3 regions of the Streptomyces sp. NPDC003379 genome follow, and region 3 is predicted to be linked to each of the others. Evidence: riboswitches for the same ligand, from Rfam matches in the RefSeq annotation. Region 3 holds a riboswitch; each other region holds the start of a gene.
What was found. A riboswitch is a leader RNA that binds a small molecule or an ion and turns the genes downstream of it on or off. The one in region 3 is predicted to bind cyclic di-AMP.
Positions count from the first base shown of each region.

Region 1 (9,947 bases), on a different contig from region 3:
GGCCCTGGTCGGCGTCCTCGCGGCGGTCTGGCCGGCCCGCAGCGCGGCGAAGCTGAACCCGCTGATGGCCATCAAGAGCGAGTAGCGATACGAGAGAGGGGAGAGGGGCCCCGGACGGCGATCCGTCCGGGGCCCCTTTCACGTACGTACGTACGCACGGACTACGCGCGCCACTCCCGGGCCCGCAGCGGCATTCCCGAGGCGCCGCCCTCGGGGGTTCTCACCGCGAGGACCTGGTTGACGCCGATGCGGTTGCGTTCGAAGGCGAGCGCGGAGGCGGCCATGTAGAGCCGCCAGATGCGGGCGCGGCCGGGCGAGGTGAGGCGCTGGGCCTCGGGCCACTTCGCCTCCAGGTTGGCGACCCAGCGGCGCAGCGTGAGGGCGTAGTGCTCCCGGATGGCCTCCACGTCGCGCACCTCGAACCCGGCGCGCTCCAGCAGCTCCACCGTGGTGCCCACGGGCGCCAGCTCCCCGTCGGGGAAGACGTACGCGTCGATGAACTCGTCCACCGTGTACGCCGATTCGTCGCCCTGCGGCCGGCGCGCGATCTGGTGGTTGAGCAGCCGCCCGCCCGGCTTCAGCAGGGCGTGCAGGTCGTGCGCGTACTCCAAGTAGCGCTCGGAGCCGACGTGTTCGGCCATGCCGATGGAGGAGATCGCGTCGTACGGGCCGTCGCGCACGTCCCGGTAGTCCTGGACGCGGATCTCGATCCGGTCGGTGAGGCCCTCCTCGGCGATGCGCTTCCTGGCGTAGGCGGCCTGCTCCTGGGAGAGGGTGACGCCGACGACGGTGACGCCGTGCTCGCGGGCCGCGTGGATCGCCATGGAGCCCCAGCCGCAGCCGACGTCGAGCAGGCGCATGCCGGGCTTCAGGGCGAGCTTGCGGGAGATGAGTGCGAGCTTGTCGCGCTGGGCGTCCTCCAGGGCGGAGTCGGGCGAGGCCCAGTAGGCGCAGGAGTAGACCATCGAAGGGCCGAGCACCAGTTCGTAGAAGTCGTTGCCCACGTCGTAGTGGTGGCTGATGGCCCGCCGGTCGCTGCCCTTGGTGTGCAGATGGAGACGGCCGCGTCTGCGCATCTCCTCCGGCGGCGGCGCGGGCGGCACGAAGGGTGCGGAGAGGGCGAGCAGCGAGCGGGCGGCGGCGCGGATGCGCGGGTCGCGCAGCGCCTGCGGCACGCTCCTCGCGTCCTCGTCCCGCTCCCAGATGAACTCGGCCATCCGGTCGAGCATCTCGTAGAGGTCCCCGTCGACGTCGAGGTCACCGGCGACCCAGGCGCGGGCCAGGCCCAGTTCGCCCGGCTTCCACAGGAGGTGACGGAGGGCGCGGCGGTTGCGTACGACGAGGGTGGGGGCGCCCGGGGGCCCGGCCTGCGAACCGTCCCAGGCGCGGATACGTACCGGTAGCTCAGCTCCCATGAGCTGCTCGGCAAGGTCCTTCAGCCGCAGCGCGGCGTTCTGCATGGCGCACACCTCCGTGAGGTCGACCCCGGAACGGTCCGAGTGGTCCGACACCACGTAAACACCGCAGGACCCCGTGCGCAGTCCCGTCGGCGCGTCACGGAACGGCAAAACAGATGCCAGGGGCACCTATTTGCTGTCCGGGTACGCCGAAGGGGGCCGCCCGCACCACGGATGGCGGGCGGCCCCCTTCGGGGTGGATCACTGACGCGAGGTCAGGAGGCCTTGGCCTTCTCCTCGGCCTTGACCGCCGGGGCGGGCTCGGCCGCGACCTGCGGCTTCGGGGCCGGCTTGGCGGCCTCGTAGAACTCCTCGCGAGGCGCTTCCAGAGCACCGAGGGAGACGACCTCACGCTTGAGGAACATGCCGAGCGTCCAGTCCGCGAAGACGCGGATCTTGCGGTTGTACGTCGGCATCGCCATGCCGTGGTACGCGCGGTGCATGTACCAGGCGAGACGGCCCTTGAGCTTGATCTTCATCTTGCCCATGACGATCATCGCGACGCCCTTGTGCAGGCCGAGACCGGCGACCGCACCCTTGTTGGCGTGGCTGTACTCCTTCTGCGGGAAGCCCCGCATGCCGGAGATCACGTTGTCGCCGAGGACCTTCGCCTGACGCAGCGCGTGCTGGGCGTTGGGCGGGCACCAGGCGTTCTCGTTGCCCGCCTTGCGGCCGACGAGGTCCGGCACCTGCGCGTTGTCGCCCGCGGCCCAGATGTAGTCGGTGCCCTGCACCTGGAGGGTCGTCCGGGTGTCGACGTGGCCACGGGGGCCGAGCGGCAGACCGAAGCGGGTGAGCGCCGGGTTCGGCTTGACGCCGGCGGTCCACACGATGGTGCTGGAGTCGACCTCCAGGCCGTTCTTCAGGACGACGTGGCCGTCCACGCAGGAGTCCATCGACGTCGAGAGGTAGACCTCGACCCCGCGGCTCTCCAGGTGCTCCTTGCCGTACTGGCCGAGCTTCGGGCCGACCTCGGGGAGGATCTTGTCCGCGGCGTCGACCAGCACGAAGCGCATGTCCTCGCGCTTCACGTTGTTGTAGTACTTGGCCGCGTCGCGGGCCATGTCCTCGACCTCGCCGATGGTCTCCGCACCCGCGAAGCCACCGCCGACGAAGACGAAGGTCAGCGCCTTGCGGCGGACGTCCTCGTCGGTCGTGGAGTCAGCCTTGTCCAGCTGCTCGAGAACGTGGTTGCGCAGGCCGATGGCCTCCTCGATGCCCTTCATGCCGATGCCCTGCTCGGCGAGGCCGGGGATCGGGAAGGTGCGGGAGACCGCGCCCATCGCGATGACGAGGTAGTCGAAGGGCAGCTCGTACGCCTCGCCCACGAGGGGGGCGATGGTGGCTACCTTCCGGTCCTGGTCGATGGTGGTGACCCGGCCGGTGAGAACCTCGGCCTTGGGCAGCACGCGTCGCAGCGGGACGACGACGTGCCGCGGCGAGATGCTGCCGGCGGCGGCTTCGGGGAGGAAGGGCTGGTAGGTCATGTACGACCGAGGGTCGACGACCGTGACGGTCGCCTCTCCGTAGCGCATCTTCTTGAGGATGCGCCGAGCTGCGTACAGGCCTACGTACCCACCGCCTACTACGAGGATCCTGGGACGCTCCGTGGTGCTCATGCCTCGAGTATCCACCCGTCCGGCGGGGGTCGCTCGTGCGCCCCTTCACAAGCATGGAGGGGGCCTCTGCTACACTTCGCCGCCCACGTGACCGAGGTCATGGCGCCCCAGGGGAACCACCGCACCACGCGAGTCGTTGTCCACCCCTTGTGAGCTGCCGCTCTGATTCCCGGGCGCCAGTGAACCACTGGACCGCCCCGCCCGCGGACCACAGGCCTGGAACACTCCGGCGACGCCCCGGGGGGCCCGTGGATGACTCTTTCGGGGCTTCGGTGCCCCGGAACCTTGCCCATCAGGGCCGAATTCCTTGTGAAGAACTTCACGAACTTTGTCGCCGCAGCCCGCCAGAAACGACGGTGGCGCCACAAATACCTATGAGTGGCACCACTTGTGTGCCATGATGGCACCATCGGCGGCGCGCCCCTCTGGCCTTCAAGTCCAGGGTGGGCAAAGCGCGGGGTGGACGATTCAAAGGGGCCGGGGTCATGGAGAGAGCACAGAGCCAGGAACAGGCATCATCTTCGGGCACCCCCCGCACCGGCGGCCCCTCCACCGCCTTCACCGCCTTCGCCCGGTTCGTGCTCTGCGGCGGCGGGGTGGGGCTCGCCTCCAGCTTCGCCGTGGCGGCCCTCGCCTCCTGGCTCCCCTGGGCGCTGGCCAACGCCGTGATCACCGCGGCCTCCACGCTCCTGGCCACCGAACTGCACGCCCGCTTCACCTTCGGCGCGGGCGGCCGGGCGACCTGGCGCCAGCACGCCCAGTCGGCCGGCTCGGCGGCGGCCGCGTACGCGGTGACCTGCGCGGCGATGTTCGCCCTTCAGCAGCTGGTGGCGGGGCCCGGCGCGGTGCTCGAACAGGCCGTCTACCTGTCCGCCTCCGCGCTCGCCGGCGTGGCCCGGTTCGCGGTGCTGCGGCTCATGGTCTTCACCGGAACCCGCTCGGCCCCCGCCCGCCCCATCGACCCCGTCCCCGCACTCCTGCCCCACGCCGCGACTCCGCCGGGTCCTACGGACCTGTGCCGGGCCGCTTGACAGAGACCGGCGGCGCCTCAGGCGATGGACCAGCCGATGCCGTCGAGGATGTCGTGTTCGCTCACGACGACCTCGTGGGCGTCGGTCCTGTCCATGATCGCGAGCAGGACGAGGGCGCCCGACGCGATGACGTCGACGCGGCCCGGGTGCATCACCGGGATCGCGGCGCGCTCGGCGTGCGTGGTGGTCATCAGGCGTTCCGTGATGGCGGCGACCTGCTCGTAGGGGATCCGGGAGTGGTGGATCGCCCGCCAGTCGTACGTGTCGAGGCCGAGCGCGATCGCGGCGACCGTCGTCACCGAACCCGCGAGGCCGACCAGCGTGCGGGCCTCCTTGAGCGGGACCGTCCGCTCGGCGAGGTCCAGGGCCGCCTCGATGTCCGCGCGGACCGCGGCGAACCGCTCCCGTGCCGGGGGATCGGCGACGGCTCCGTCGCGTACGAGGTGACGTTCCGTCATGCGGACGCAGCCGATGTCCACCGAGCGGGCCGCCCGGACGGAGTCGGTGCCGACCACGAACTCCGTCGAGCCGCCGCCGATGTCCACCACCAGGTACGGCTTGGCCAGGTCGTCGCGGCCGGTGAGCTCCTTGGTCGCACCCGTGAAGGAGAACTCCGCCTCCTGCGCGCCGGTGATGACCTCCGGCTCGACGCCGAGGATGTCCAGGACGCCCTGGACGAACTCGTCGCGGTTCTCCGCGTCGCGCGAGGCGGACGTGGCGACGAAGCGGACGCGCTCCGCGCCGTGCGCCTTGATCGCCTCGGCGTACTCGCGGCAGGCCGCGAAGGTGCGCTCCAGGGCCTCGGGGGCGAGGCGGCCCGTCCTGTCCACGTCCTGGCCGAGGCGGACGATCGTCATCCGGCGGTCCAGGTCGACGAGTTCGCCCGTGGCCGGGTCGGCGTCCGCCACCAGGAGGCGGATCGAGTTCGTGCCGCAGTCGATGGCGGCGACCCGGGTCACGCGTCGCCCTCGGGCGCGCACGGCGTAACGCAGGGGCCCTTGGCCCACCACTCGGGCAGCATCGCGATGGCCTCGTCGCCGAGGGGGTTCACGCCGGGGCCCGCGGCCAGGGAGTGGCCGACCAGGACGTGCAGGCACTTCACGCGGTCCGGCATGCCGCCCGCGCTCGGGAAGCCCTCCAGGACCTCGATGGCGTCGCGGCGCGCGAGGTAGTCCTCGTGGGCGGCGCGGTAGGCGGCGGCCAGCTCGGGGTCGGTCCTGAGCCGCTCCGACATCTCCTTCATGACGCCGTTGGCCTCAAGGGTGCCGATCGCGGACGCGGCACGCGGGCAGGTGAGGTAGTACGTCGTCGGGAAGGGCGTACCGTCCGGCAGGCGCGGCGCCGTCTCCACGACGTCCGGCTGACCGCAGGGGCAGCGGTGCGCGATGGCCCGCAGGCCGCGCGGCGGGCGGCCGAGCTGCTGCTTGAAGGCCTCGACGTCGGCGTCGGTCGGCTCGGTGCGGTCAGTGGTCGGCGGGGGCGTTTGCATGCCTGTCTTTCCATCATCGGGGTCGATCAGTAAGTCAGTGTGCGGGGCGGTCGGCCTTGTCCACGCCGTCCCAGACGTTCGAGTACCAGGGGCGCGGGGCCGCCTCCTGGTCCGCGCGCCGGCTCTTCGCCGCCGCGGGGTCGATCACCGTGAACCCGGTCTCGCCGGGCATCACGTAGTGCAGGCGGTCCCGGATGCGCTGCTCCGCGTACGCGTCGTCCTGCCAGCGGGCCTTCTCGTCGCGCAGCTTCTCGACGTCCTCCTGGCGCTCGGCCTGCTGCCGGCGCAGGTCGTCGATCTCGGCGCGCTGCGACACGTACTGCCTTATCGGGTACGCGAGCGCGACGACCATGGAGCAGATCACGAGCGCGAGGAGCGCCGCGCGGCCGGTGAGCCGGGAGCGGCGCGCCTGGCGCTTGGTCTGGGAGCGGTAGACACGCTCGGCGGTCTGCTCGCCCAGCAGCCGCAGGCGGGTAGCGGTGGAGTACCGGTCCTTGGGCCCGGCCTTGGCCATGGTTCCGCCTCCCCAGAGCAGCGCGTATACGTACGTACGTCCCCGCACACGGTACGGGACCGGGTGCGGGGACGTAGGTAGGTGACTACGTGGTGCCCACTACTCCGCGGAGCGGAAGCGCGGGAACGCGCTGCGGCCGGCGTAGACCGCGGCGTCGTCGAGGATCTCCTCGATGCGCAGGAGCTGGTTGTACTTGGCGACGCGCTCGGAGCGGGCCGGGGCGCCGGTCTTGATCTGGCCGCAGTTGGTGGCGACGGCGAGGTCGGCGATGGTGACGTCCTCGGTCTCGCCGGAGCGGTGGGACATCATGCACTTGAAGCCGCTGCGCTGGGCCATCTCGACGGCGTCCAGGGTCTCGGTCAGCGAACCGATCTGGTTGACCTTGACGAGCAGGGCGTTGGCCGAGTTCTCCTCGATGCCGCGCGCCAGGCGCTCCGGGTTGGTGACGAACAGGTCGTCGCCGACGAGCTGCACCTTGTCGCCGAGCTTCTCGGTGATGGCGTTCCAGCCGGCCCAGTCGTCCTCGAAGAGCGGGTCCTCGATGGAGACGAGCGGGTACGAGGCGACGAGCTCCTCGTAGTACTCGGTCATCTCGGCGGCCGAGCGCTCCTTGCCCTCGAACTGGTACTTGCCGTCCTTGTAGAACTCGGACGCGGCGACGTCGAGCGCGAGGCCGATCTGCTCGCCGGGGATGTAACCGGCCTCCTTGATGGCCTCGAGGATGAGGTCGAGGGCGGCGCGGTTGGAGTCGAGGTTCGGGGCGAAGCCGCCCTCGTCGCCGAGGCCGGTGGCCAGGCCCTTGCTCTTCAGGACCTTCTTCAGCGTGTGGTAGACCTCGGTGCCCCAGCGCAGCGCCTCGGAGAACGACTCGGCGCCGATCGGCGCGATCATGAACTCCTGGATGTCGACGTTCGAGTCGGCGTGCGACCCGCCGTTCAGGATGTTCATCATCGGGACGGGCAGCAGGTGCGCGTTGGGTCCGCCGAGGTAGCGGAAGAGCGGCAGGTCGCTGGCCTCGGAGGCGGCGTGCGCGACGGCGAGGGAGACGCCGAGGATGGCGTTGGCGCCGAGCGAGCCCTTGTTGTCGGTGGCGTCCAGGTCGAACATGGCCTGGTCGATCAGGCGCTGCTCGGTGGCGTCGTAGCCGACGAGCTCCGGGCCGATCTGCTCGATGACGGCGAGGACGGCCTTCTCCACGCCCTTGCCGTGGTAACGGTTGGGGTCACCGTCGCGGAGTTCGATGGCCTCGAAGGCACCGGTGGAGGCACCGGACGGGACGGCGGCACGACCGGTGCTGCCGTCGTCGAGGCCGACCTCGACCTCGACCGTGGGGTTGCCTCGGGAGTCCAGGATTTCCCGGGCTACGACGACGTCGATGGACGGCACGAGCATCTCCTTCTGGGAGTGTGACGCGTATACACGATTACGCCGGGCCGCTTCGGCCCTGCGCCTCCTGAGCCTAACCGGCCCGGAGCCTTCGGCCAGCCGACCGCCCGTCCCCTGGGACGGAGGAAAGCCCAAACGGCCGGGAAACAGGGCGTAAGCCCCCATTTTCTACTCGCTGGTAGCGAACAGCGGCCGGAGGGCGGGCGGCGGGCGAAGGGCGGGCGGACACGGGTGGACATGGCCCCGCCCCGGTGCGTACGGGGGATACGCGCACCGGGGCGGGGAGCCCGTGGGGACGGGGAGAGCGGCCGTGCGTCCGCCGAGGCACGGCCGCGGGCGGGTCAGCTGAGGTGGAGCTGCTGGCCCGGGTAGATGAAGTCGGCGTCGTCGATGATGTCGCCGTTGAGCTTGTAGACCTTCTGCCAGCCGCCCTTGACGTCGTGCGACTCGGCGATCTTGGAGAGCGTGTCGCCGGTCTTGACCTTGTACTCGCCGTCGCCCTTCTCGACCGTCTTGCCGGTCGGGGTCTCGACGGTCTTCTTGGACTCGGTCTGCGGCGCGGGCTGCGGCTTCGGAGCCTGCTGCGTCTGCTGCGGGGCGGCCTGCTGCTGCGTCTGCTGCGGCTGCGGCTTCGGCTTGGCCTGCTCCTGCGGGGCCTGCTGCTGCGAGCCGCCACCGCCGCCGTTGTACGCGGCGCCCGAGAGACCGACGCCACAGCTCGGCCAGGCACCCTTGCCCTGACCGGCGAGGACCTTCTCGGCGATCTCGATCTGCTGGGCCTTGGAGGCCTTGTCGGCGCTCGGCGCGTACTTGGTGCCGCCGTACGCGGCCCAGGTGGACGGCGAGAACTGCAGACCGCCCTGGTAGCCGTTGCCGGTGTTGATCGACCAGTTGCCGCCGGACTCGCACTGGGCCACGGCGTCCCACTCGGCGCCGGTGGCGGCGGAGGCCGAACCGGCGGCCATCAGCGGGGCCGCCACGGCGACACCGGTGACACCGGCGAGCGTGACGACACGGGTGGCCTTGGACGGACGGCGGTGCTTGCCCTTGCTGGAAAACAGCATGAGTTGATCCCCTCACCGACGCCTGCGAGGTGAGCTGTCGGGTTCGGGCCAGTGAAGTTGCCCGGGCGCGCTACTCGTAGCTACTGCTAGCTACTCGTATGGCGCCTTCACCCCTAGCCGTTTCGCAACGGCGCTTACCTTGGGTCCCCCGCTCCTGCCTACGGCGCTCGAAGCGACGACTGTTCCCGTCCGGCCGTTGGCAGGATTCGGCGTACCGACCGGCGGGGCCCACCAATGGCGAGCGGTCACGACCGTAGACAGGGGATCGCCGGAATTTCAAAGGCGATCAGGGCTTCTGAGACCCATCTCTCACTTGCACCAATAGGGACATTCGGCGCGAAGTCCCCACCGGACGCTTCGTCAACTTCCCTTACTTTTCGCCCAAATCGAGGCTCTGACCGGGGAGAATGAGGTCCGGGTCCCCGCCGACGGTCTTCTTGTTCTCGGTGTAGAGCTCGCGCCAGCCGCCATCGACGTCGAGGTCGTCCGCGATCGCCGAAAGGTTGTCCCCGGAGCGGACCTTGTACGTCCCGTCGGCGAGCTTCTCCGTGCGGTCGGCGCCGCGCGAGGCGTGCCGTCCGGGACGGTCGCCGGAGGCGGTCTCGTCCGCGCGGTCGCCGCGGTGGCGGCCGGAGGCGGTGTCGTCGGTGGGGGTGGCCGGGTCCTCGGACCCGGGGGAAGTGCTGTCCTTCCGCCCGGACTTGCCGGGGTCGCCCGCCTCGCCCTTGCCGTCCGTCTTGCCGTCCGTCTTGCCCTGGTCGCCCTCGGTGCCCTTGTTGCCCGTGCTGCCCTTGTTGCCCGTCTTGTCGTGATTCTTGTCTCGGGAGGCGCCGTCCGAGCCGGGCGTGTCGCTCGCGTCGTCGCCGTCGCCATCACCGCTGGAGGAGCCGGGGGCGCTTGACGCGTCGTCGGACGGATCGGCGGAGCCGGAGGATTTGCCGTCCGACTTGTCCGCGTCCTTGTTCGCGTCCTTGCTCGCGTCCTTGTTCGCGTCCTCGCCCGTCCCCTTCCCCTTGTCCGGGGACTTCTCGGAGCCGGTCGAACCGGACGAGTCGGGGACGACCGGGTCGCCCGGGTCCACGTCGGCCGCGGCGCCGCCGTTGGTGAGTCCGGCGATCGGGGCGCAGCTCGGCCAGGCGGCGGGGCCCTGGCCGTCGAGGATCTTCTCGGCGACGGCGATCTGCTGGGACTTGGAGGCCTGGTCCGCGCTCGGCGCGTAGTCGAGGCCGCCGTGCCGCTCCCAGGTCTCCTGGGAGAGCTGGAGCCCTCCGTAGTAACCATTGCCGGGGTTGGCGCTCCACGCGCCGCCACTCTCGCACTCGGCGAGCTTGTCCCAGGTCGCCGTCTCGGCGGCGCTCGCGCTGGTGGCTCCGAGGAGCGGGATGGC
Region 1 covers NZ_JBSFRK010000005.1:152,232-162,178, reverse strand. The annotation lists gene ACWDVB_RS06910 (ABC transporter permease) at 1-85, shown strand, start outside; gene ACWDVB_RS06905 (class I SAM-dependent methyltransferase) at 162-1,460, opposite strand; gene ACWDVB_RS06900 (NAD(P)/FAD-dependent oxidoreductase) at 1,673-3,076, opposite strand; gene ACWDVB_RS06895 (hypothetical protein) at 3,562-4,107, shown strand; gene ACWDVB_RS06890 (Ppx/GppA phosphatase family protein) at 4,125-5,066, opposite strand; gene ACWDVB_RS06885 (DUF501 domain-containing protein) at 5,063-5,596, opposite strand; gene ACWDVB_RS06880 (FtsB family cell division protein) at 5,631-6,110, opposite strand; gene eno (phosphopyruvate hydratase) at 6,210-7,496, opposite strand; gene ACWDVB_RS06870 (transglycosylase family protein) at 7,838-8,560, opposite strand; cyclic di-AMP (ydaO/yuaA leader) riboswitch at 8,565-8,736, opposite strand; gene ACWDVB_RS06865 (transglycosylase family protein) at 8,931-9,947, opposite strand, start outside.
Region 1: linked by a shared signal. The riboswitch ahead of ACWDVB_RS06870 (transglycosylase family protein) and the one ahead of ACWDVB_RS08700 (NlpC/P60 family protein) in region 3 are both predicted to bind cyclic di-AMP.

Region 2 (9,947 bases), on a different contig from region 3:
CCGTCTGGCGAAGCTGGTCGCGGAGGGCCTTGAGGAGCTCCCGGAGACGGTCTGAACCACCACGCAGCACCCTTCGAAGGGCCCACTCCGGAACACAGAGTGGGCCCTTCGTTTTGCCTGCCACTCATCCGGCGAATGCGGCGCCTGAATTCGGGCAGCAAAAATATCCGCCCTGAATTGACTTAGCCAAAGCACCCCTGGCGGCTCTCTTTGTATACGGCGCCCACGTTAATTCGGCAGGCCTGCCGTGTTTACGGCATGTTGCACATTGCTCACACGGCCGACCCGCGATGAATGGCGCAATCGATGCGCGGCCGTCGCCCGGTCCGTGTGCCCCGCGGTGAGCGCCCTGGCCCGTTCCGCGTCCCCGCGGGCGACCGCGTCGACGATCGCCGCGTGCTCGGACCAGGAGGCGACCGGCGCGACCGGGGGCTCGACGACGTACATCCAGGCGATCTTGCGCCGGAGCTGGGTGAGCAGCGTGATCAGCCCGGGGCTGCCGGAGGCCTGGGCGAGCGTCTCGTGGAACCAGCCGCCCAGTGAGCGCAGATCCTCCCCCTGCCCCCTCCTGGAGCGCTCAAGGCCCAGCCTGACGAGGCCCCGCAGGACCTTCAGGTGCGCGTCGGTGCGGCGCTGGGCGGCGCGGGCCGCGGCGAGCGGCTCCAGCAGCATGCGCAGCTCCAGGAGGTCGGCGGCCTCCTGCTCCGTGGGCTCGGCGACGCAGGCGCCCGCGTGCCTGCGCGTGACGACGAAGCCCTCGGCCTCCAGGGTGCGCAGGGCCTCGCGCACGGGAACGCGGGAGACGCCGTAGCGGCGCGCGAGAACCTCCTCGGTGAGCCGGCCGCCCCTTTCGTGGACACCGGCGACAATGTCGTCCCGGATGGCCGTGCACACCGAATGCGCGGGAATACGCATGTCCGGACCTCCGCCTTAATCCCCGCGAAACGCGGTCGACCGACGCTCGTTCGGTGACTCTATTGCAGAGCTTCGGAATTTCCGATGGCGGGCCGGAATCCATGGATATCTTTTGGCCAAAGGCGGGCGGGTGACCAAAGGCACGCGGGCCGGGGAAACGACGAAGGCCCCGGCTCGGGAGAGCCGGGGCCTTCGGTGAGGTGCGAAGGGGTCAGACGTTGACGCCGTGCGAGCGAAGGTACGTGACGGGGTTGATGTCCGAGCCGTACTCCGGGCCGGTGCGGGCCTCGAAGTGGAGGTGAGGGCCACTGGAGTTGCCCGTGGAGCCCGAGAGGCCTATCTGCTGGCCCGGGGTGACCGTCTGACCGACGGTGACGCCGAGGGAGTTCAGGTGGCCGTACTGGGTGTACGTGCCGTCGTTCATCTTGATGACGACGTTGTTGCCGTAGGCGCCGCCCCAGCCGGCCTCGACGACGGTGCCGGAGCCGACCGCGTGGACCGGAGTGCCGGACGCGGCGTGGAAGTCCACGCCGGTGTGGCTGCCGGAGGACCACATGGCACCGCCGGTCTGGTAGCCCGTGGAGACGTACGAGCCGGAGATCGGGGAGACGTAGGTATTGAGGCGCTTGCGCTCGGCCTCGCGGGCGGCGCGCTCCTTGGCCTCGCGCTCCTTCTTGGCCTTCGCCTTGGCGTCGGCCTCGGCCTTGCGCTTGTCCTCGGCGGCCTTCTTCTTGGCGGCCGCTTCGGCCATCTTGGCGGCGGCCGCGTCGTCGGCCGCCTGCCGCTGCGCGGCGGCCTGCGCGTCGATGCTCTCGGCGAGCGAGTCGCCTACGGAGATCGCCTGCGTGAGTCCCATGTGCTCGACGGCCGCGTCGTCGGCGGCGGCCAGCGCCGGAGCGGCCAGGCCTCCGATGACACCGGTCGTGGTGAGCGCGGCGACACCCGCGACGCTCGCGGAGGTGCGGGTGAGGCGGCTGGGACGACGGTGCTTCCCGGTGGCACGGGTGAACGCCATGAAGCGGCTGATCCTTTCCTTCCTTCTCGCCTACCGGGTTAGCTGACGGGTTCGGAGCAGGAAGGTCTCCTACGAGCCCCTCGCCTGACGGCAAGGTGCCCGATTCACCCCAGGGGACATGTGGGTCCCCGGCTCCCCTGGCTCGCGCCGTACGGGGACTCGGCGATGGCTGTCCGGTGCCGCGGATGCGACGTACTGCGTGACGAACAGCCGGATCGAAGCTAAGCGCGCCGACTTTCAATCGACAAACAGATCGCCACTTTTGTTGCGCACGCCACACGGCAGACAGGCAACCTCCATATGAATTCGGACATATGAGGACCCCGGCGGCCGTAACGGTCACCGGGGTCCGATATGTCTTGACTGTCGCTCAGTTCGTCGCTGCTGGCGCCCAGTCCGTCACCGCTGTCGGTGCCCGGTCGGCGCTCAGCCGCTGACCACGCTCACTTCACCGATGCCGAGCGCCCTGACGGGCTCCTCGATCTGCGCGGCGTCGCCGACGAGGATCGTCACCAGGTGGTCCTCCGGGAAGGCGCTCACGACGGCCGCGGTGGCCTCCACGGTGCCGGTCGCGGCCAACCGGCGGTACAGCTGCGCCTGGAAGTCGTCCGGGAGGTTCTGCTCGACCTGGTCGGCGAGCGTGGCCGCCACGGAGGCGGCCATCTCGTACTTGAGCGGGGCCACGCCCACCAGGTTCTGCACCGCCACGTCGCGCTCGGCGTCGGTCAGGCCCTCCGCGGCGAGGGTGCGCAGGACCTTCCAGAGGTCTTCCAGCGCGGGCCCCGTGGAGGCGGTGTCGACCGATCCGCTGATGGCGAGCATCGCGGCGCCCGTACCGTCCGGCGCGGAGCGCAGGACCTGGCTGAACGCGCGTACGCCGTAGGTGTATCCCTTCTCCTCACGCAGGACGCGGTCCAGGCGGGAGGTGAGGGTGCCGCCCAGGCAGTACGTGCCGAGGACCTGGGCGGGCCAGATCCGGTCGTGCCGGTCCGGGCCGACGCGGCCGATCAGCAGCTGCGTCTGCACGGCTCCGGGGCGGTCCACGATGACCACGCGGCCCGTGTCGTCGGCGGTCACCGCGGGCACCGGACGCGGCTCGGCCATGCCGCCCGTCCAGGTGCCGACGGTGTCCGCCAGGACGGCGTCCAGGTCGGTGCCCGTGAGGTCGCCGACGACGACCAGGGTGGCCGTCGCGGGGCGCACGTGTTTCTCGTAGAAGGCGCGCACCGCCGCCGAGTCGATGGCCGCGACCGTCTCCTCGCTGCCCTGGCGGGGGCGGGACATGCGCGAGCTCGCCGGGAACAGCTGCTTGGAGAGCTCCTTGGCGGCGCGGCGCGCCGGGTTGGCGGCCTCGTGCGGGATCTCGTCCAGGCGGTTGCGTACGAGTCGTTCGATCTCGCTGTCCGCGAAGGCGGGGGCGCGCAGGGCGTCGGAGAGCAGACCGAGCGCCTTCGGCAGGCGGGAGACGGGGACTTCGAGGGAGACACGGACACCGGGGTGGTCGGCGTGCGCGTCCATCGTGGCGCCGCAGCGGTCCAGCTCGGCGGCGAACTCCTCGGCGGAGTGCTTGTCGGTGCCCTCGTTGAACGCCCTCGCCATGATCGTGGCGACGCCGTCGAGGCCCTCCGGCTCGGCGTCCAACGGCGCCTCCAGGTGGACCTCCACCGCGACGACCTGCTGGCCGGGGCGGTCGCAGCGCAGCACCGTGAGGCCGTTGGGCAGCGCGCCTCGCTCGGGGGCGGGGAAGGCCCACGGCTTGGCCTGGCCGGGCTCGGGCTGTGGATGGAACTGCATCGTCGCGGCCTCGCTCACTTCGCCGCCTCCTCTTCTTCGATCTCGGCGCCGGCGAGCCCGTCGATGCCGGTCCCGTCGGCGACGGTCTCTTCGATGTCCTCGGCGGCCGTCACGGGCTCGTACACGAGCACCGCGCGGTTGTCGGGGCGCAGGCGGGCCTTCGCCACCTCCTGGACCTCCTGGGCGGTGACGTCGAGGACGCGCCCCACGGCGGTGAGGGCGAGCTGCGGGTCGCCGAACAGGACCGCGTACCGGCACAGTTCGTCGGCGCGGCCCGCGACCGTGCCGAGCCGGTCGAGCCACTCGCGCTCCAGCTGGGCCTGAGCGCGCTCCATCTCCTCCGGAGTGGGGCCCTCCGCGGCGAAGCGGGCGAGCTCCTCGTCGACGGCCGCCTCGATGACCGGCACCTCGACGTCCCCGGAGGTCTTCACGTCCAGCCAGCCCAGCGAGGGGGCACCGGCCAGGCGCAGCAGGCCGAAGCCCGCGGCGACGGCGGTGCGGTCGCGGCGCACGAGCCGGTTGTAGAGCCGGGAGGAGTCGCCGCTGCCGAGGACGGTCAGCGCCAGGTCGGCCGCGTCGCACGCGCGCGTGCCGTCCTCCGGGAGGCGGTAGGCGGCCATCAGGGCGCGGGCCGGCACCTCCTCCTCGACGACCTCGCGGAGCTCCTCGCCGATGCGCTCCGGGAGGGAGCCGTCACGCGGCGGCTGCTTGCCGTCGTGCGAGGGGATCGACCCGAAGTACTTCTCGACCCAGGCGAGCGTCTGCTCCGGGTCGATGTCGCCGACGACCGACAGGACGGCGTTGTTGGGCGCGTAGTACGTCCGGAAGAAGTCGCGCGCGTCCTCCAGGGTGGCCGCGTCCAGGTCGGCCATGGAGCCGATCGGCGTGTGGTGGTAGGGGTGGCCCTCCGGGTAGGAGAGGGCGGTCAGCTTCTCGAAGGCCGTGCCGTACGGGACGTTGTCATAGCGCTGACGGCGTTCGTTCTTGACGACGTCGCGCTGGTTCTCCATGGACTCGTCGTCGAGCGCGGACAGCAGTGAGCCCATCCGGTCGGCTTCGAGCCACAGGGCCAGCTCCAGCTGGTGGGCGGGCATCGTCTCGAAATAGTTGGTGCGCTCGAAGCTCGTCGTGCCGTTGAGCGAGCCGCCCGCTCCCTGGACCAGCTCGAAGTGGCCGTTGCCGTGCACCTGCTTCGATCCCTGGAACATCAGGTGCTCGAAGAGGTGAGCCAGGCCGGTACGCCCCTTGACCTCGTGGCGGGAGCCGACGTCGTACCAGAGGCAGACCGCGGCGACCGGGGTCAGGTGGTCCTCGGAGAGCACCACGCGCAGGCCATTGGCCAGCCGGTGCTCGGTCGCTGTCAGGCCGCCGGAGCCGGCCTCGGCTGTGGCCGTGTGACCCATGGGCATGTACGTCCCTTCGATCGCTGGATCATGGTGATCATCGCTGGACCAGAACAATTGCTGCCAGTCCTGCCACTGTATGCAAGCGTGCGGACACCTGGCGAAGTTCCCGGTCCGCCCTCGGCGTAGTCCCGCGTCGGCGCAGTTCCGCGTCGGGCAGTCCCGAGTGACGCCGCCGCACGGGTCGTGGTCGGCGTTGTCAGTGGGACAGTCCACAATGGTCGGCGTCAGATCCCGCACATGTTGGTGAAGGAGCCGCAGCAGCGATGGCCCGCCGCAGCACGAAAACCCCGCCGCCCGACGACTCGTTCGAGGAGAAGATCCTCGACATCGACGTCGTCGACGAGATGCAGGGCTCCTTCCTCGAGTACGCGTATTCGGTCATCTACTCCCGGGCCCTGCCGGACGCCCGCGACGGCATGAAGCCGGTGCACCGCAGGATCGTCTACCAGATGAACGAGATGGGGCTGCGCCCCGACCGCGGCTATGTGAAGTGCGCCCGTGTCGTCGGCGAGGTCATGGGTAAGTTGCACCCGCACGGCGACGCGTCGATCTACGACGCCCTGGTGCGCATGGCCCAGCCCTTCTCGATGCGCCTCCCGCTGGTGGACGGCCACGGCAACTTCGGCTCGCTCGGCAACGACGACCCGCCGGCCGCCATGCGGTACACCGAGTGCAAGATGGCCGACGCCACCTCCCTGATGACGGAGTCGATCGACGAGGACACCGTCGACTTCGAGCCGAACTACGACGGCCAGGAGATGGAGCCGTCCGCACTCCCCGCGGCGTATCCGAACCTCCTGGTCAACGGCGCGTCGGGCATCGCGGTCGGCATGGCGACGAACATGCCGCCGCACAACCTCGGCGAGGTCATCGCCGCTGCCCGCCACCTCATCAAGCACCCGGGGGCCGACCTCGAGACGCTGATGAAGTACGTGCCGGGCCCCGACCTGCCCACGGGCGGCAGGATCGTCGGCCTGAACGGCATCAAGGACGCGTACGACTCGGGCCGTGGCTCCTTCAAGATCCGGGCGACGGTCACCGTGGAGAACGTGACGGCGCGCCGCAAGGGCATCGTCGTCACCGAACTGCCCTTCTCCGTAGGGCCCGAGAAGGTCATCGCCAAGATCAAGGACCTGGTCGGCGCGAAGAAGCTGCAGGGCATCGCCGACGTCAAGGACCTCACCGACCGCTCGCACGGCCTGCGCCTGGTCATCGAGATCAAGAACGGCTTCGTCCCGGAGGCCGTCCTGGAGCAGCTGTACAAACTGACGCCGATGGAGGAGTCCTTCGGCATCAACAACGTGGCGCTGGTGGACGGCCAGCCTCTCACCCTCGGCCTCAAGGAGCTCCTGGAGGTCTATCTCGACCACCGCTTCAACGTGGTGCGCCGCCGCAGCGAGTTCCGCCGCGGCAAGAAGCGCGACCGTCTGCATCTGGTCGACGGCCTGCTGATCGCGCTCCTGGACATCGACGAGGTCATCCGCCTCATCCGGTCCAGCGACAACTCCGCGCAGGCCAAGGAGCGCCTGATCGGGCGCTTCTCGCTGAGCGACATCCAGACGCAGTACATCCTGGACACCCCGCTGCGCCGGCTGACCAAGTTCGACCGCATCGAGCTGGAGACCGAGCGCGACAGGCTCAACGGCGAGATCGACGAGCTGACCGGCATCCTGGAGTCGGACGCCGAGCTGCGCAAGCTGGTCTCCTCGGAACTGGCCGCCGTCGCCAAGAAGTTCGGCACGGACCGGCGCACGGTGCTCCTGGAGTCGGCGGGTTCCCCGGCCGCGACGGTCTCGCTCCAGGTGGCGGACGACCCGTGCCGCGTGCTCCTGTCGTCGACGGGCCTGCTGGCGCGCACGGCCAACGGCGACCCCTTCACGGACAGCGAGACCAAGCGCGTCAAGCATGACGCGATCGTCTCGGCGGTGCCGGCCACGGCGCGCGGCGAGGTGGGAGCGGTCACGTCCCTGGGCAGGCTCCTGCGCCTCTCCGTAGTGGACCTGCCGCAGCTCCCGGAGACGATGGGCGCGCCCAACCTCTCCGGAGGGGCGCCGGTCTCGGAGCTGCTTCCGCTGACCGGGGACGAGAAGCTGATCTGCCTGATGACGCTCGACGAGTCCTCGCCGGGCCTGGCGCTCGGCACCGAGCAGGGCGTGGTCAAGCGTGTGGTGCCGGACTATCCGTCGAACAAGGAGGAGTTGGAGGTCGTCACCCTCAAGGACGGTGACCGGATCGTCGGCGCGGCCGAGCTGCGCACCGGCGAGGAGGACCTGGTCTTCATCACGGACGACGCCCAGCTGCTGCGCTACCAGGCATCCCAGGTGCGCCCCCAGGGCCGTCCCGCGGGCGGTATGACGGGCATCAAGCTCGCTGACGGCGCGAAGGTCATCTCCTTCACGGCGGTGGACCCGGCGGTGGACGCGGTCGTCTTCACTGTGGCGGGCTCGCGCGGCACGCTCGACGACTCGGTGCAGACGACGGCCAAGCTCACGCCGTTCGACCAGTACCCCCGCAAGGGCCGCGCCACGGGCGGTGTGCGCGTCCAGCGGTTCCTGAAGGGCGAGGACTGCCTGAGCATCGCCTGGGCGGGCCCGACACCCCCGCGCGCGGCCCAGCGCAACGGCGCACCGGCCGAGCTGCCGGAGATCGACCCGCGCCGCGACGGCTCGGGGGTCTCGCTCGCGAAGCCGGTGGCGGCGGTGGCGGGCCCGGTGTAGCCCCGGCCCGCTAGTGCTCCGCGCCGCGCTCCTGACCAGGCCCTTCGTCCGGCTCCTGGTCCGGCTCCTCCGGGTCCTGGACGTAGCGCAGTACGCCCCACATGCCGTGCTCATCGGCCTGTGGGGCGTACTCGCGACAGGCCTCCAGCTCCCTCCCCAGGGCCGGTACGTCGATGCCCGACCCGATGAGCACGAGCTGGGTCAGACGGGGCTCGCCCGGAGCCCACGGCTCCGGATAGAAGCGCAGAAAACGCCCCACGGCGTGCACCTCGTACCGGTTCCGCGGGTCGGCGGCGCCGAAATCGACGTACCCCTTGATGCGGTAGAGCCCTTCAGGCCTGCTGTCGAGCAGGGCCATCAAGGAACGCGGGCCCATGGGCACCTCGGAGGTGAAGGCGAGGCTTTCGTAGGCGGAGTGCAGGTGGTCCCGGTGACCACAGCCGTCTTCACAGGTCTCGGCTTCGGAGTGAGTGTCTTCGCGCAGGTCCTCGAACGAGAGCTGCCCGATCCGCTCCTCCACGGGCTTGCGGTCGAGGAGCAGCTCCACGTCCACGCGCCCGTACGAGGCGGCCACCACGGCCGCACGGTCGGTGAAGCCCCGGACGACGCCCAGAATCCGCGCACGCTCCTCGTCGGCCACCCGGTCCACCTTGTTGACCACGACGAGATCGGCGATCCCCAGATGCCGCTCCACCTCGGGGTGCCGCTCCCGTGTGGCGTCGAACTCCGCGGCGTCGACGACCTCGACGAGCCCTCCGTACACGATGTGCGGGTTCTCGCTCGCGAGCAGCATCTTCACGAGTTGCTGCGGCTCCGCGAGCCCGCTCGCCTCGATGACGATGACATCGATCCCCGCGGAGGGCCGGGCGAGTCGCTCCAGGTACTCGTCGAGCTCGCCGGCGTCCACGACACAGCACAGACAGCCGTTGCCGAGCGAGACGGTGGAGTCGCCGAGCTGCCCCGCGACCGACATCGCATCGATCTCGATCGATCCGAAGTCGTTGACGATCGCCCCGATCCGGCTGCCGCCGCTGCGGTGCAGCAGATGGTTGAGCAGGGTGGTCTTGCCGGAACCCAGGAATCCGGCGAGGACGATGACCGGGATCTGCTGCTTGTTCAACCGTGGGCCCTTCGCGCTGACGTTCTACGGGCCGCGGCGGTCCCCGCACGCGGAATGCGGATCTCGGGAGATCCCGTACGCGGAATACGGACGTCGCCGGAGCCCGTATGAAGAATGAAGACCACCCCAGGATAGGCGGGCGCGGACGGGCGCGAAGTGAACGATTGTTAGCGGCGCTCGCGGGGCACACATTGGGCACGGCGCCGGGATGTGCGACCACCACTTCCTTCTGTGCGCCTCCTCTCCGCCTCCCCGCCGATCAGAGCCGCTCGGCACCCTGGGAGACGGCAAGCGCACCGCCCACCGCTCGCCGGTCCGCTCCCTGTCGCCCCGCACCCGACGACCGGCGGACGGTCGCCTGAATCGGGGGTTGACATGGCCACACAGAACTTTTGGATACGGGGAGCGGGTCCGGCAGCCGTCGCCGGGCTCGCGTTCGCGACCGGAACGTTTGCATGGCACTGGGCAAAGGAGCGCAAGCAGGCCGCACGCGCGGCGGAACACGAGCGCCTCATGTCCGAGCGAGAGGTCGCCGCAGCCGACGCGGAGCGCAGAAACGCCGCACTCACCGAACAGCACCGGCTGCACTTCGACCTGCTGTGCAAAGCCATGGAGGACGCGACGCTGGCCGCCGTCCTGGACACGTACGACGACGACGTCCCCCCTGAGAAACAGCGGCAATTCCTCTTCGCCAATGCCCTCTACATCAACGCGCTGCATGCGCATCGCATCGGCGCCATGACGCTGGGAGAGCTGCACGGACACCTTCGGGTGATGTGCCAGAACCCCCTCTTCCGGCACTACTGGGACGCCACACGCCATCACCGCGCGAGCCTGGACCGGTCCTCGGACGAGGCCAAGCTGGGCCGGATGATGGATCGCCTGGACAGGGAATTGCAGGAGGCCGACACCGACGAGTGGTGGGTGGTGGGCGAACCTCCCGCCGAATAGGTCCAGTTGGATGACGACGCACCCACCTC
Region 2 covers NZ_JBSFRK010000001.1:493,954-503,900, forward strand. The annotation lists gene ACWDVB_RS02025 (HPr family phosphocarrier protein) at 1-55, shown strand, start outside; gene ACWDVB_RS02030 (GntR family transcriptional regulator) at 229-915, opposite strand; gene ACWDVB_RS02035 (M23 family metallopeptidase) at 1,127-1,930, opposite strand; cyclic di-AMP (ydaO/yuaA leader) riboswitch at 1,944-2,105, opposite strand; gene ACWDVB_RS02040 (M16 family metallopeptidase) at 2,357-3,742, opposite strand; gene ACWDVB_RS02045 (M16 family metallopeptidase) at 3,739-5,133, opposite strand; gene ACWDVB_RS02050 (DNA gyrase/topoisomerase IV subunit A) at 5,394-7,847, shown strand; gene ACWDVB_RS02055 (CobW family GTP-binding protein) at 7,858-8,967, opposite strand; gene ACWDVB_RS02060 (DUF6082 family protein) at 9,343-9,918, shown strand.
Region 2: linked by a shared signal. The riboswitch ahead of ACWDVB_RS02035 (M23 family metallopeptidase) and the one ahead of ACWDVB_RS08700 (NlpC/P60 family protein) in region 3 are both predicted to bind cyclic di-AMP.

Region 3 (9,947 bases):
GCCGGCTTCCTCGGCGGTGGTGTCCGACTGCCGCCCTGGGCGGGACGGCGGTGGGGAGCCGGGCACCTGGTGAAGGACGCTAAACCTGGCCGTCACGGCTTGGTGACGGCTTGTGCGCAACCGACGGAAGTGGTTGGACTGGTGACCGGTCGTGTCCGTCCTGATCGCGAGGTGATGCCCTCTTCGCGAATGGCTGTGACCAATGTGGCGCTTGCGCCCCGCCTGCCCATCGAGAGGTGATACGAGCCCGCCTGCGGGGAGCGGTAAGGGCCCCGGCTAGGCTCCGGCCTCATGGACGTACTCATCCATCTCTTCGTCGCTCTGCACATCATCGGCATCGCCTCCCTCCTGGGCGGCTTCCTGACCCAGATGAAGCAGATGGGCCAGGGCACCGCCCGCTTCAGCCCCGCGATGCTGCACGGCGCGCTGACCATGCTCGTCACCGGTGTGGCCCTGGTGGGCCTCAACCAGGCGGACGACAACGCGGTCAACAACCTCAAGATCGGCATCAAGATGGCCGTGCTGATCGTGATCCTCGCGCTGGTCTACGTGAAGCGGGACGAGGAGAAGGTCGACAAGGGCATGTTCGGCGCGGTGGGCCTGCTGACCACGGCGAACATCTTCATCGCCGTGCTGTGGACCTGATCCCGCGAACGAGCCTCTACGCGCGCGTGGCCCGCACTCCCGAGAGAGTGCGGGCCACGCGCGCGTAAGAGGGTGCTTTTCGTGGCTGGCTACGCCGGGCGCACCACGCTGTGGATCGGCATGTAGTAGATCGACTCGACGCGGACGTTCGCGCCCGGTTTCGGGGCGTGGATCATCTTGCCGTCGCCGATGTAGATCCCTACGTGGCTGATGTCGTCGTAGAAGAACACCAGGTCACCGGGTTGGGCATCGGCGGTCTTCACGGTCGTGCCGACCTTCACCTGGTCCCATGTGGTGCGCGGCAGGGTGATCCCGGCGGCCTTCCACGCGTCCTGGGTGAGCCCGGAGCAGTCGTAGGAGTCGGGTCCTGTGGCGCCCCAGACGTACGGCTTGCCGATCTGGGCCTCCGCGAAGTCGATCACCTTCGCGGCCTTGGTGGCGTAATCGCCGTCGGTGCTCCCGGAGCCGGAGCCGGAGCCGGAGCCAGAGCCGGAGCCGGAGCCGGAGCCAGAACCTGAGTCGGCGCCCGAGCCTTGGCCCTCGTCCTGCCCCTGCCCCTGCCCCTGGTCCTGCTCCTGCCCCTGCCCCTGCCCTTGATCCTGCTCCTTCTGCGCCGCCTCTTCCGCCTTGCGCTTGCGCTCCGCCTCGGCGGCCTCCTTGCGGGCCAGCTCCTCGGCCTTGCGCTTGGCCTCCCGCTCCTTCTTCCGCTCGATCACGGCGAGGCGTGCCTTCTCCTCGGCGGTCAGCTCCGAAAGCAGCTCGCGCGCCTCGCCCAGCTTCGTCTGGACGGTCCGTTTGCTCGTCCTGAGGTCGTCCCGGGAGTCGCTCAGCGTCTTGAGGCTCTTCGCCGCCTTCGTACGCTGCTTCGTCGCCGACGCCTGCTCCGCCTGGTAGTCGTCGACGGCCTTCTTCTGCCGCGAGGTCAGCCGGTCCGCCAGGTGGTTCTGGTCGAAGTAGCCCTGCGGGTCGTCGGCCAGCATCATCGTGGCCGTCTGGGAGGCGGCGCCGGTGCGGTACTGCGCGGCGGCGAAGGAGCCGAGCTCCTGGCGCGCCTCGTTCAGCTTGTCCGCGCGCTTGGCCACGTCGTCGAGCAGGCGGTCGGCCTTCTTGCGCTGCTTCTCGGTCTTCTCCTTGGCCGAGTTGTACCTCTGGGTGGCCACGCCCGCCTGGTGGTAGAGGTCGTCGACCTTCTTCCGCACTTCTTCGAGGCTGGGCTTCGTCGGCGCGGAGGGGGCTGCCTGCGCGCTCTGCGACAGGAGCGCCACGGAGGTCAGGGCCGCCGTCGTGATGCCGACGGCGGGGGCGGTGCGAATTCCGGCTGTCCGGGTCCGCGGCTTGCGGTGCGACGCCAAGGGAGGCGACTCCTTCCGTAGACCGCCTACCGGGTTAGCTGTCGGGTTCGGGCGGGTGGTCCGGAAGGTTGCCCTACGGTCCCGTACTGCGTACGGGACCGATTCACCCCAAGTTTTCGGTGGGTCCCCGGCTCCGAACGCGTCGGACTCGGCGGAGGCCACCCGCTCCCGGCGAGGTTCGCCGGCGGGGGACGAGCAGCCCGCGCTGCACGCTAGCCAACTTGTGTGACGCATGTGAAGGTTGATGTTCGATATGCCCGATACATTTCCGTGACTTCACGAGGCTCGAGGCGTCGGCCGACAGCGGTGTGGCGGAGTGTGACCGGGCACCCAGCAGAAGGTGGCCGGAACCCCGAGCGGGTTGTCAGTGGGGCCGCCTAGACTCGGGAGGCGATGAGCAGCCTCTTTGATGACAGCTTCCTGGCGGACCTGCGGCCTTCCCGGGCCGCGGACGAAGAACCCCCGCCGCCGCCCGAGGACAGCGCTCCGGAACCGGTTCCGGACGACTTGTTCAGCGGGAAGTTCGACGTGCCCATGACCCGGGACTCGCACTACCGCGACGGTGCCCCGCGCCCGGTCATCGACTCGGCGACCCTCCTTGAGGGGCTGAACGAGAACCAGCGCGCGGCCGTCGTGCACGCGGGCTCGCCGCTGCTCATCGTCGCCGGCGCCGGTTCCGGCAAGACCCGCGTCCTGACCCACCGCATCGCGTACCTCCTGGCCGAGCGCGGTGTGCACCCCGGCCAGATCCTCGCGATCACCTTCACGAACAAGGCCGCGGGCGAGATGAAGGAGCGCGTCGAGCACCTCGTCGGCCCCCGGGCCAACGCGATGTGGGTGTCGACCTTCCACAGCGCCTGCGTCCGCATCCTGCGCCGCGAGTACAAGAAGCTGGGCTTCACGTCCTCCTTCTCGATCTACGACGCCGCGGACTCCAAGCGTCTGATGGCCCTGGTCTGCCGCGACCTGGACCTCGACCCGAAGAAGTTCCCGCCGAAGTCCTTCAGCGCCAAGATCTCGAACCTGAAGAACGAGCTGATCGACGAGGAGGACTTCGCGGTCCAGGCCGCCGACGGCTTCGAGAAGACCCTCGCCCAGGCCTACGCCATGTACCAGTCGCGTCTGCGCGAGGCGAACGCGATGGACTTCGACGACCTGATCATGACGACGGTCCATCTCCTGCGCGCCTTCCCGGACGTCGCCGAGCACTACCGCCGCCGCTTCCGCCACGTCATGGTCGACGAGTACCAGGACACGAACCACGCGCAGTACGCCCTCGTGCGCGAGCTGGTCGGCCCCTCCGGAGGCGAGGGCCGTAACCCCGCCGACCCCGCCGAGCCCGCCGAGCTGTGCGTGGTGGGTGACGCGGACCAGTCGATCTACGCCTTCCGCGGCGCCACCATCCGCAACATCCTCCAGTTCGAGGAGGACTACACCGACGCGACGACGATCCTCCTGGAGCAGAACTACCGCTCCACGCAGACGATCTTGACGGCGGCGAACGCGGTCATCGAGCGCAACGAAAGCCGCCGCCCGAAGAACCTGTGGACCAACCAGGGCGCCGGTGCCCGCATCACCGGTTACGTCGCCGACACCGAGCACGACGAGGCGCAGTTCGTCGCCGACGAGATCGACCGGCTCACGGACGCGGGCGACGCGAAGGCCGGCGACGTCGCGATCTTCTACCGTACGAACGCGCAGTCCCGTGTCTTCGAAGAGATCTTCATCCGCGTCGGCCTGCCCTACAAGGTCGTCGGCGGCGTGCGCTTCTACGAGCGCAAGGAGGTCCGCGATGTGCTGGCCTACCTGCGCGTTCTCGCCAACCCCGAGGACGCGGTCCCGCTGCGGCGCATCCTCAACGTGCCCAAGAGGGGCATCGGCGACCGCGCCGAGGCGATGATCGACGCGCTCTCCCAGCGCGAGAAGATCTCCTTCCCGCAGGCGCTGCGCCGCGTCGACGAGGCGTACGGAATGGCGGCCCGCTCCACCAACGCCGTCAAGCGCTTCAACACGCTCATGGAGGAGCTGCGGACCATCGTCGAGTCCGGCGCGGGCCCGGCCGTCATCCTGGAGGCCGTGCTCGAACGGACCGGCTATCTGGCCGAGTTGCAGGCGTCCACCGACCCGCAGGACGAGACCCGCATCGAGAACCTTCAGGAACTCGCCGCCGTGGCGCTTGAGTTCGAGCAGGAAAACGCCCAGGCGCAAGACGCCCGAGCGGAAGGCGCCCAGACGGAGGGTGACCAGGCGGAAGGCGATCAGGCGGAAGGCGGTCAGGCGGAAGGCGACGAGGGGGCCGCTCCCGGCGGCACGCTCTCCGGCTTCCTGGAGCGCGTCGCGCTCGTCGCCGACTCCGACCAGATTCCAGATGAGGAGGACGACGGCTCCGGAGTCATCACCCTCATGACGCTGCACACCGCCAAGGGCCTCGAATTCCCGGTGGTGTTCCTGACCGGCATGGAGGACGGCGTCTTCCCGCACATGCGCTCCCTCGGGCAGGTCAAGGAGCTGGAGGAGGAGCGCCGCCTCGCCTACGTGGGCATCACACGCGCGCGTGAGCGGCTCTATCTGACGCGCTCCTCGATGCGCAGCGCCTGGGGTCAGCCCTCGTACAACCCGCCGTCGCGCTTCCTCGAAGAGATTCCGGATGCCCATCTGGACTGGAAGCGGAAGGGTTCCGTCGGCGCCCTCGCGTCATCCGGTCCCGCCGGGGGCATCGCCTCGTCGCTGTCCTCCTCGCGCTCGCGCGCGGGCGGCGCCCAGGGCTTCGCGACCCGCCGCGCCTCGGAGAAGCCGGTGGTCTCGCTGGCGGTCGGGGACCGGGTCACGCACGACCAGTTCGGCCTCGGGACCGTGGTCGGGGTCAAGGGAACGGGCGCCAACACCGAGGCGACGGTGGACTTCGGCGAGCCCAAGCCGAAGCGGCTGCTGCTGCGGTACGCGCCGGTGGAGAAGTTGTAACGCGCGGGGCGGCGGCCGGGGGTTACGTCGGGTCGAGGCCGTGGCTGCGCAGCCACGGCAGCGGGTCGATCGCCGAGCCGCCGCTGGGGCGCACCTCGAAGTGCAGGTGTGGTCCCGTGGAGTTGCCGGAGTTCCCGGAGAAGGCGATGGCCTCGCCCGCCTTCACGGGGCCGTTGGAGATCTTGTGTGTGGAGAGGTGGCAGTACCACGTCTCCGTGCCGTCCTTGGCGGTCACGATCGCCATGTTGCCGTAGGCGCTGTTCCACTTCGTGGACACGGTGCCGTCGGTCGCGGCGAGCACCTCCGTGCCGTATGACACGGGGAAGTCGATCCCGGAGTGCGCCGACATCCAGTTGACGCCGGCCTGGCCGTAGTACGCGCTCAGGCCGTGCTGCTTCACCGGCAGGGCGAACTTGGGACGGAGCCGCTCCTTGCGCGCTGCCTCCGCGGCGGCCTTCTTCTCGGCGGCCACCTTCTCGGCCTTCAAATCGATGCGCTCCTGCGTGCGGCTCGCGCGGTCCGCGAAGTCGCCCGCGTCCGCGGAGAGGTTGGCCAGCTGGGTGTCCAGCTTGTTGTTGGCGGTGGAAGGTTTCACGGACGTGGTGTCCGGGGCCGAGGCCGTCGTCTCCTTCTCGCCGTCCCCGCCGAAGCTGGTCACGGAGGCTGCGGCCACCCCGGCGACGCCCATCACACAGGCCGAGGGCACGGCGACGGTGAGCAGGGCGGAGCGCTTGGCGGGGGTGCGGCGACGGGTTCTGGAGCGGCCCCCGCCGGATCCGCCGCTCCTGCCGCGAGAGGCGCGGGGCGTGAAGGCCGAGGCGTCTGAGGAGTCTGCGCTGTCCGAGGCGTCCGAGGTCGGCGGTTCGGGTGCCGCGATGTCGTACGGCTCCGTGATCTCGTACGGCTCATCGATCTCGTACGGGGTCTCGGCGGGGACCTCGTACTGCTGCTCGGTGACGGCGGAGTTCCACGCCGTGGCGTCGTACGCGCCCGTGTCGAAGGTCTGCGTCTCCCACTGGCCGGTCTCGGGCGACTGGTTCCAAGCGGAGGCGTCCCACTGGCCCGTGCTGTCGGGGCCGGGCTGGGACGGGATGTCGGCGAGGTGCTGATAGGCGCCGGACGGCCAGACGGAGCTGGTGCCGTGGCTGCCCGTGTCGTACGGGGCGGCCTGGTGCTGCGTGGCGTACGCGTCGTAGTCGAGCGTCTGCTGCTGGGTTTCCGTGGCGGTCGCCCACTGGCCCGTGCCGTAGTCGGGGCCGGGCATGTTGCCGAAGAGCGGGTCGGTGGCGAACGTACCGGTGTCGAAGCTTCCGGTGGCGATGGCTCCGGTGTCGAATGTGCCGGTGGAGTAGGTGTCATAGCCGTAGCCGCCGCGCTCGGCGCCTTGTTGGTCGTACGTCGCGTAGTGCGCGTAGTCGGCGCCGGGTGCCGAGGACTGGGGAGTCGAGCTCCCCGACGGGTGACGGTCGTTCACCAACTTCTCTTTCGCCTCGGCAGCAGGGGCAGAGCAGTGCGGCGACTGTACCCGGCGGTATACGGGCGGGACAATCTTCGGCAGGTTTCATGGTTTCAGGAAAAGGGCATTCGGCCGTGTTTCGGCGGACTGCGGGCACAGCTTTGGCCCTGCGTTCGAGTTTCGTTCGAATGCAGGGTTCCGTTTTTGGGTCCGAGGCTCGATGAGCCGTCGTCGTCAGGCGACCGTGAGTCCGCCCGCCGCACCCTTGGCGTCGGTCCCTGGATGGGCCAGATCGAGCGCCTGGCGGATGCCGCTCGCGACCGCCGGATGCACCGGCAGCGCGAGATGGCCGATTCCGGTTACCCGGACGTTCTGCGCGATCAGGTCGGGGTGATCGAGGCAGGCCGTTTCCAGCGGGATCATGATCTGGTCCAGATCGCTCCAGAAACTCACGAACTGCGTGCGGCAGTGCGGCGCCGGTTCCTTCAGCTCCGCGATCACGTCGGAGCCCGGGCGCATCTGCCGCACGATCGGGTGCGCGTCCGCGAGCGGTGCGACACGGGTGCCGGCGTGCGGTGTGCCGAGCGTGACCAGCGTGCGTACGCGTACGTCGCCGCCGAGGCGCTGGGCGTAATAGCGGGCGATCAGGCCGCCGAGGCTGTGTCCGACGATGTCCACCCGGCGGTGGCCCGTGCGCTCGCAGAGCTCTTCCACGTGGCGGCCGAGCAGCTCGGCGGCGGTGCGGATGTCGCAGGTCAGCGGCGAGTAGTTGAGCGACTCGACGCGGCGTCCGCCGTGCTGGGACAGGGCGCGGCGGAGCAGGACGAAGACGGAGCGGTTGTCTATGAAGCCGTGCAGGAGGAGAACCGGAGGCCTGCTGTCCGGCGGGAGGCGCGGGGCGTCGGGGGGTGGCTGTACGGCGGCCGCCCTGCGTTCCTGGGTGATGCCAGAGGGGTAGAGGAGGAGGTGGCCCGCGAGGATCGCCGCTTCCAGGGCGGTCGCTTTCAGGAGGGCCACGGAGAGGCGGCCCGCCATCTTGGCGGGGAGCGTGGGGAGCGCGGGCAGACTGGGGAGCGCGTGCAGTGCAGGCAACGCGGCCAGCGCGTTCAGCGCCGGTAGTCCAGGCAGTCTCAGCAGCCCGGACAGCCCGGACAGCCCGGACAGCCCAGGCAGTTCTGGCAGCCGAAAGTTGCTGGGGCGAAAGGGGCGGGCCCCTGTGACGTGCATCGTCGACCTCCCGACCGGCGCACGGGAGGACGGCTCCGTCCCCCGTGTGCCCTAGGGGGAGCCGTGAGTAAGGAGTCGGCTGTGCGATGGCGCGCTGTGCCGCCGTGGTGTGGCGGTTCCGTGCCCCCCGTTGCGTCGCCGATGCGGCCGTACCACCATGCCGTGCGGCTGACGGCGTGGTGGTACGGCGATCTCGATGCGGCTCCCCTCGCGCCTGGTCCGGATGCGGAGCGTGAACCCCTGGGTAGTGGCCGGCGCGCAGCGAACGTGTCCCAACGTGTGATTTCCCCCTCCCTCTCCACCGCGAAACTGCGGCTTGCGGGATGCTGGAGATAACGTTCGTTCACTTCCCCGGCCGGTGCGGTGCGGGGTATCTGTGCTTGGACAGATGGATGTCGGTACGGATATCGGTACATGGAGGCAGTGATGGGTGTGGCAGCCGGGCCGATCCGCGTGGTGGTCGCCAAGCCGGGGCTCGACGGGCACGATCGTGGGGCCAAGGTGATCGCGCGGGCGTTGCGTGACGCCGGTATGGAGGTCATCTACACCGGGCTGCACCAGACGCCCGAGCAGGTGGTGGACACCGCGATCCAGGAGGACGCCGACGCGATCGGTCTCTCCATCCTGTCCGGGGCGCACAACACGTTGTTCGCGCGGGTGATCGAGCTCCTGAAGGAGCGGGACGCCCAGGACATCCTGGTGTTCGGCGGCGGCATCATTCCGGAGGCGGACATCGCGCCGCTGAAGGAGAAGGGCGTCGCGGAGATCTTCACGCCGGGGGCCACCACGACTTCTATCGTGGAGTGGGTACGGGCCAACGTGCAGCAGCCTGCCGGAGCCTGATCCGGCGGGGCGCCTTGGGGCGCCTCGGGTCGGCGTTCTGGTGGTCTTGGGCCGGCGTTCTGCCGGCCTTGGCGTCGGTCGCGCCCCCGGAACGTCGTGGGCGCGGCCCTCACGTCTCACTTGCGGCTGCCGGGCGGTGGTGGGTCTGCCCCTCGGGGGCCGTGGGCGGGAGTTCGTCGCGTATGGCCGCGCGCAGGCGCAGGGTGGTGACCAGGCGCTGGAACGCCTCCGACCAGTAGCTGCCTGCCCCGGGTGACGCGTCCTCCGGCTCGTCGGGGATCGCGGTGAGCGCCTCCAGGCGGACCGTCTCCGCGGGGTCGAGGCAGCGCTCCGCCAGGCCCATGACTCCACTGAAGCTCCAGGGATAACTGCCCGCGTCCCGCGCGATGTTCAGGGCGTCGACGACCGCGCGGCCCAAGGCCTCGGCCCAGGGGACCGCGCACACGCCGAGCAGCTGGAACGCCTCGGACAGGCCGTGCGAGGCGATGAAACCGGCGACCCACTCCGCCCGCTCCGGCGCGGGCAGCGAGGCGAGCAGCTTGGCGCGTTCGGCGAGCGATACGGCTCCGGGGCCCGCGGCGTCCGGGGACGCGGGCGTGCCGAGCAGGGCCCTGGACCAGGTCGCGTCCCGCTGTCGTACGGCCGCACGGCACCACGCGGCGTGCAGCTCGCCGCGCCAGTCGTCGGCCACCGGGAGCGCCACTATCTCGGCCGGGGTGCGGTTGCCGAGCCGGGTCTGCCAGGTGTCCAGCGGGGCCGCCTCGACCAGTTGGCCGAGCCACCAGGAGCGTGCGCCGCGGCCGGTGGGGGGTTTGGGGGCGACGCCGTCCCGTTCCATGCCCGCGTCGCACTCGTGCGGGGCCTCGACCGTGAGGGTCGGTGTGCTCGCCACGTGGTCCACGGCCACGCAGGAGGCCGCCCGGGCCGCCATCCGCCCGGCCAGCGCCGAGTCGGGGAGCGCGGAGAGCAGCTCCGCCGCGGTGGAGCGCACGTTGCGGCTGCGGTCGGTGAGGGCCTGTTCCAGGAACGGCTCGTCCACGGCGGACAGACCGGTGCGGAGCGAGTCGAGGAACATCAGACGGTCCTCCGCCCGTTCCGTCGTCCACGTCGTGGCGAGCAGTTCGCGGGCGGCATGGGCGTCCCGCGCGCGGAGCGTGGTGAGGAGTGCGACGCGCTCGGCGAAGAGGCCCTCTTCCCACAGTTGTCGGACCTTGGGTGTGTCATCGGTGGGAGGCAGCGCGACGCCGCCTCCCGGGGTGGCACGGAGTGCGAACTTCCAGTCCGGGTTGAGGCGGGCCAGCCACAGGGCTCTGGGGCCCGCGAAGGTGAGCGCCTGGGGGCGCAGATCCGTGCGGCCGCGTGCCGCGTTGAGGAGAGCGGGCAGCAGTTCGGGCGGCGCGCCGTACCCCCGGGCGTTGGCCAGGGCCAGCCATTGCGGGAGGAGTTCCATCAGGTCCGGTGTC
Region 3 covers NZ_JBSFRK010000007.1:67,050-76,996, forward strand. The annotation lists gene ACWDVB_RS08695 (hypothetical protein) at 292-645, shown strand; gene ACWDVB_RS08700 (NlpC/P60 family protein) at 735-1,997, opposite strand; cyclic di-AMP (ydaO/yuaA leader) riboswitch at 2,006-2,161, opposite strand; gene pcrA (DNA helicase PcrA) at 2,391-4,958, shown strand; gene ACWDVB_RS08710 (M23 family metallopeptidase) at 4,981-6,432, opposite strand; gene ACWDVB_RS08715 (lipase family alpha/beta hydrolase) at 6,649-7,449, opposite strand; gene ACWDVB_RS08720 (cobalamin B12-binding domain-containing protein) at 8,068-8,484, shown strand; gene ACWDVB_RS08725 (DUF5691 domain-containing protein) at 8,594-9,947, opposite strand, start outside.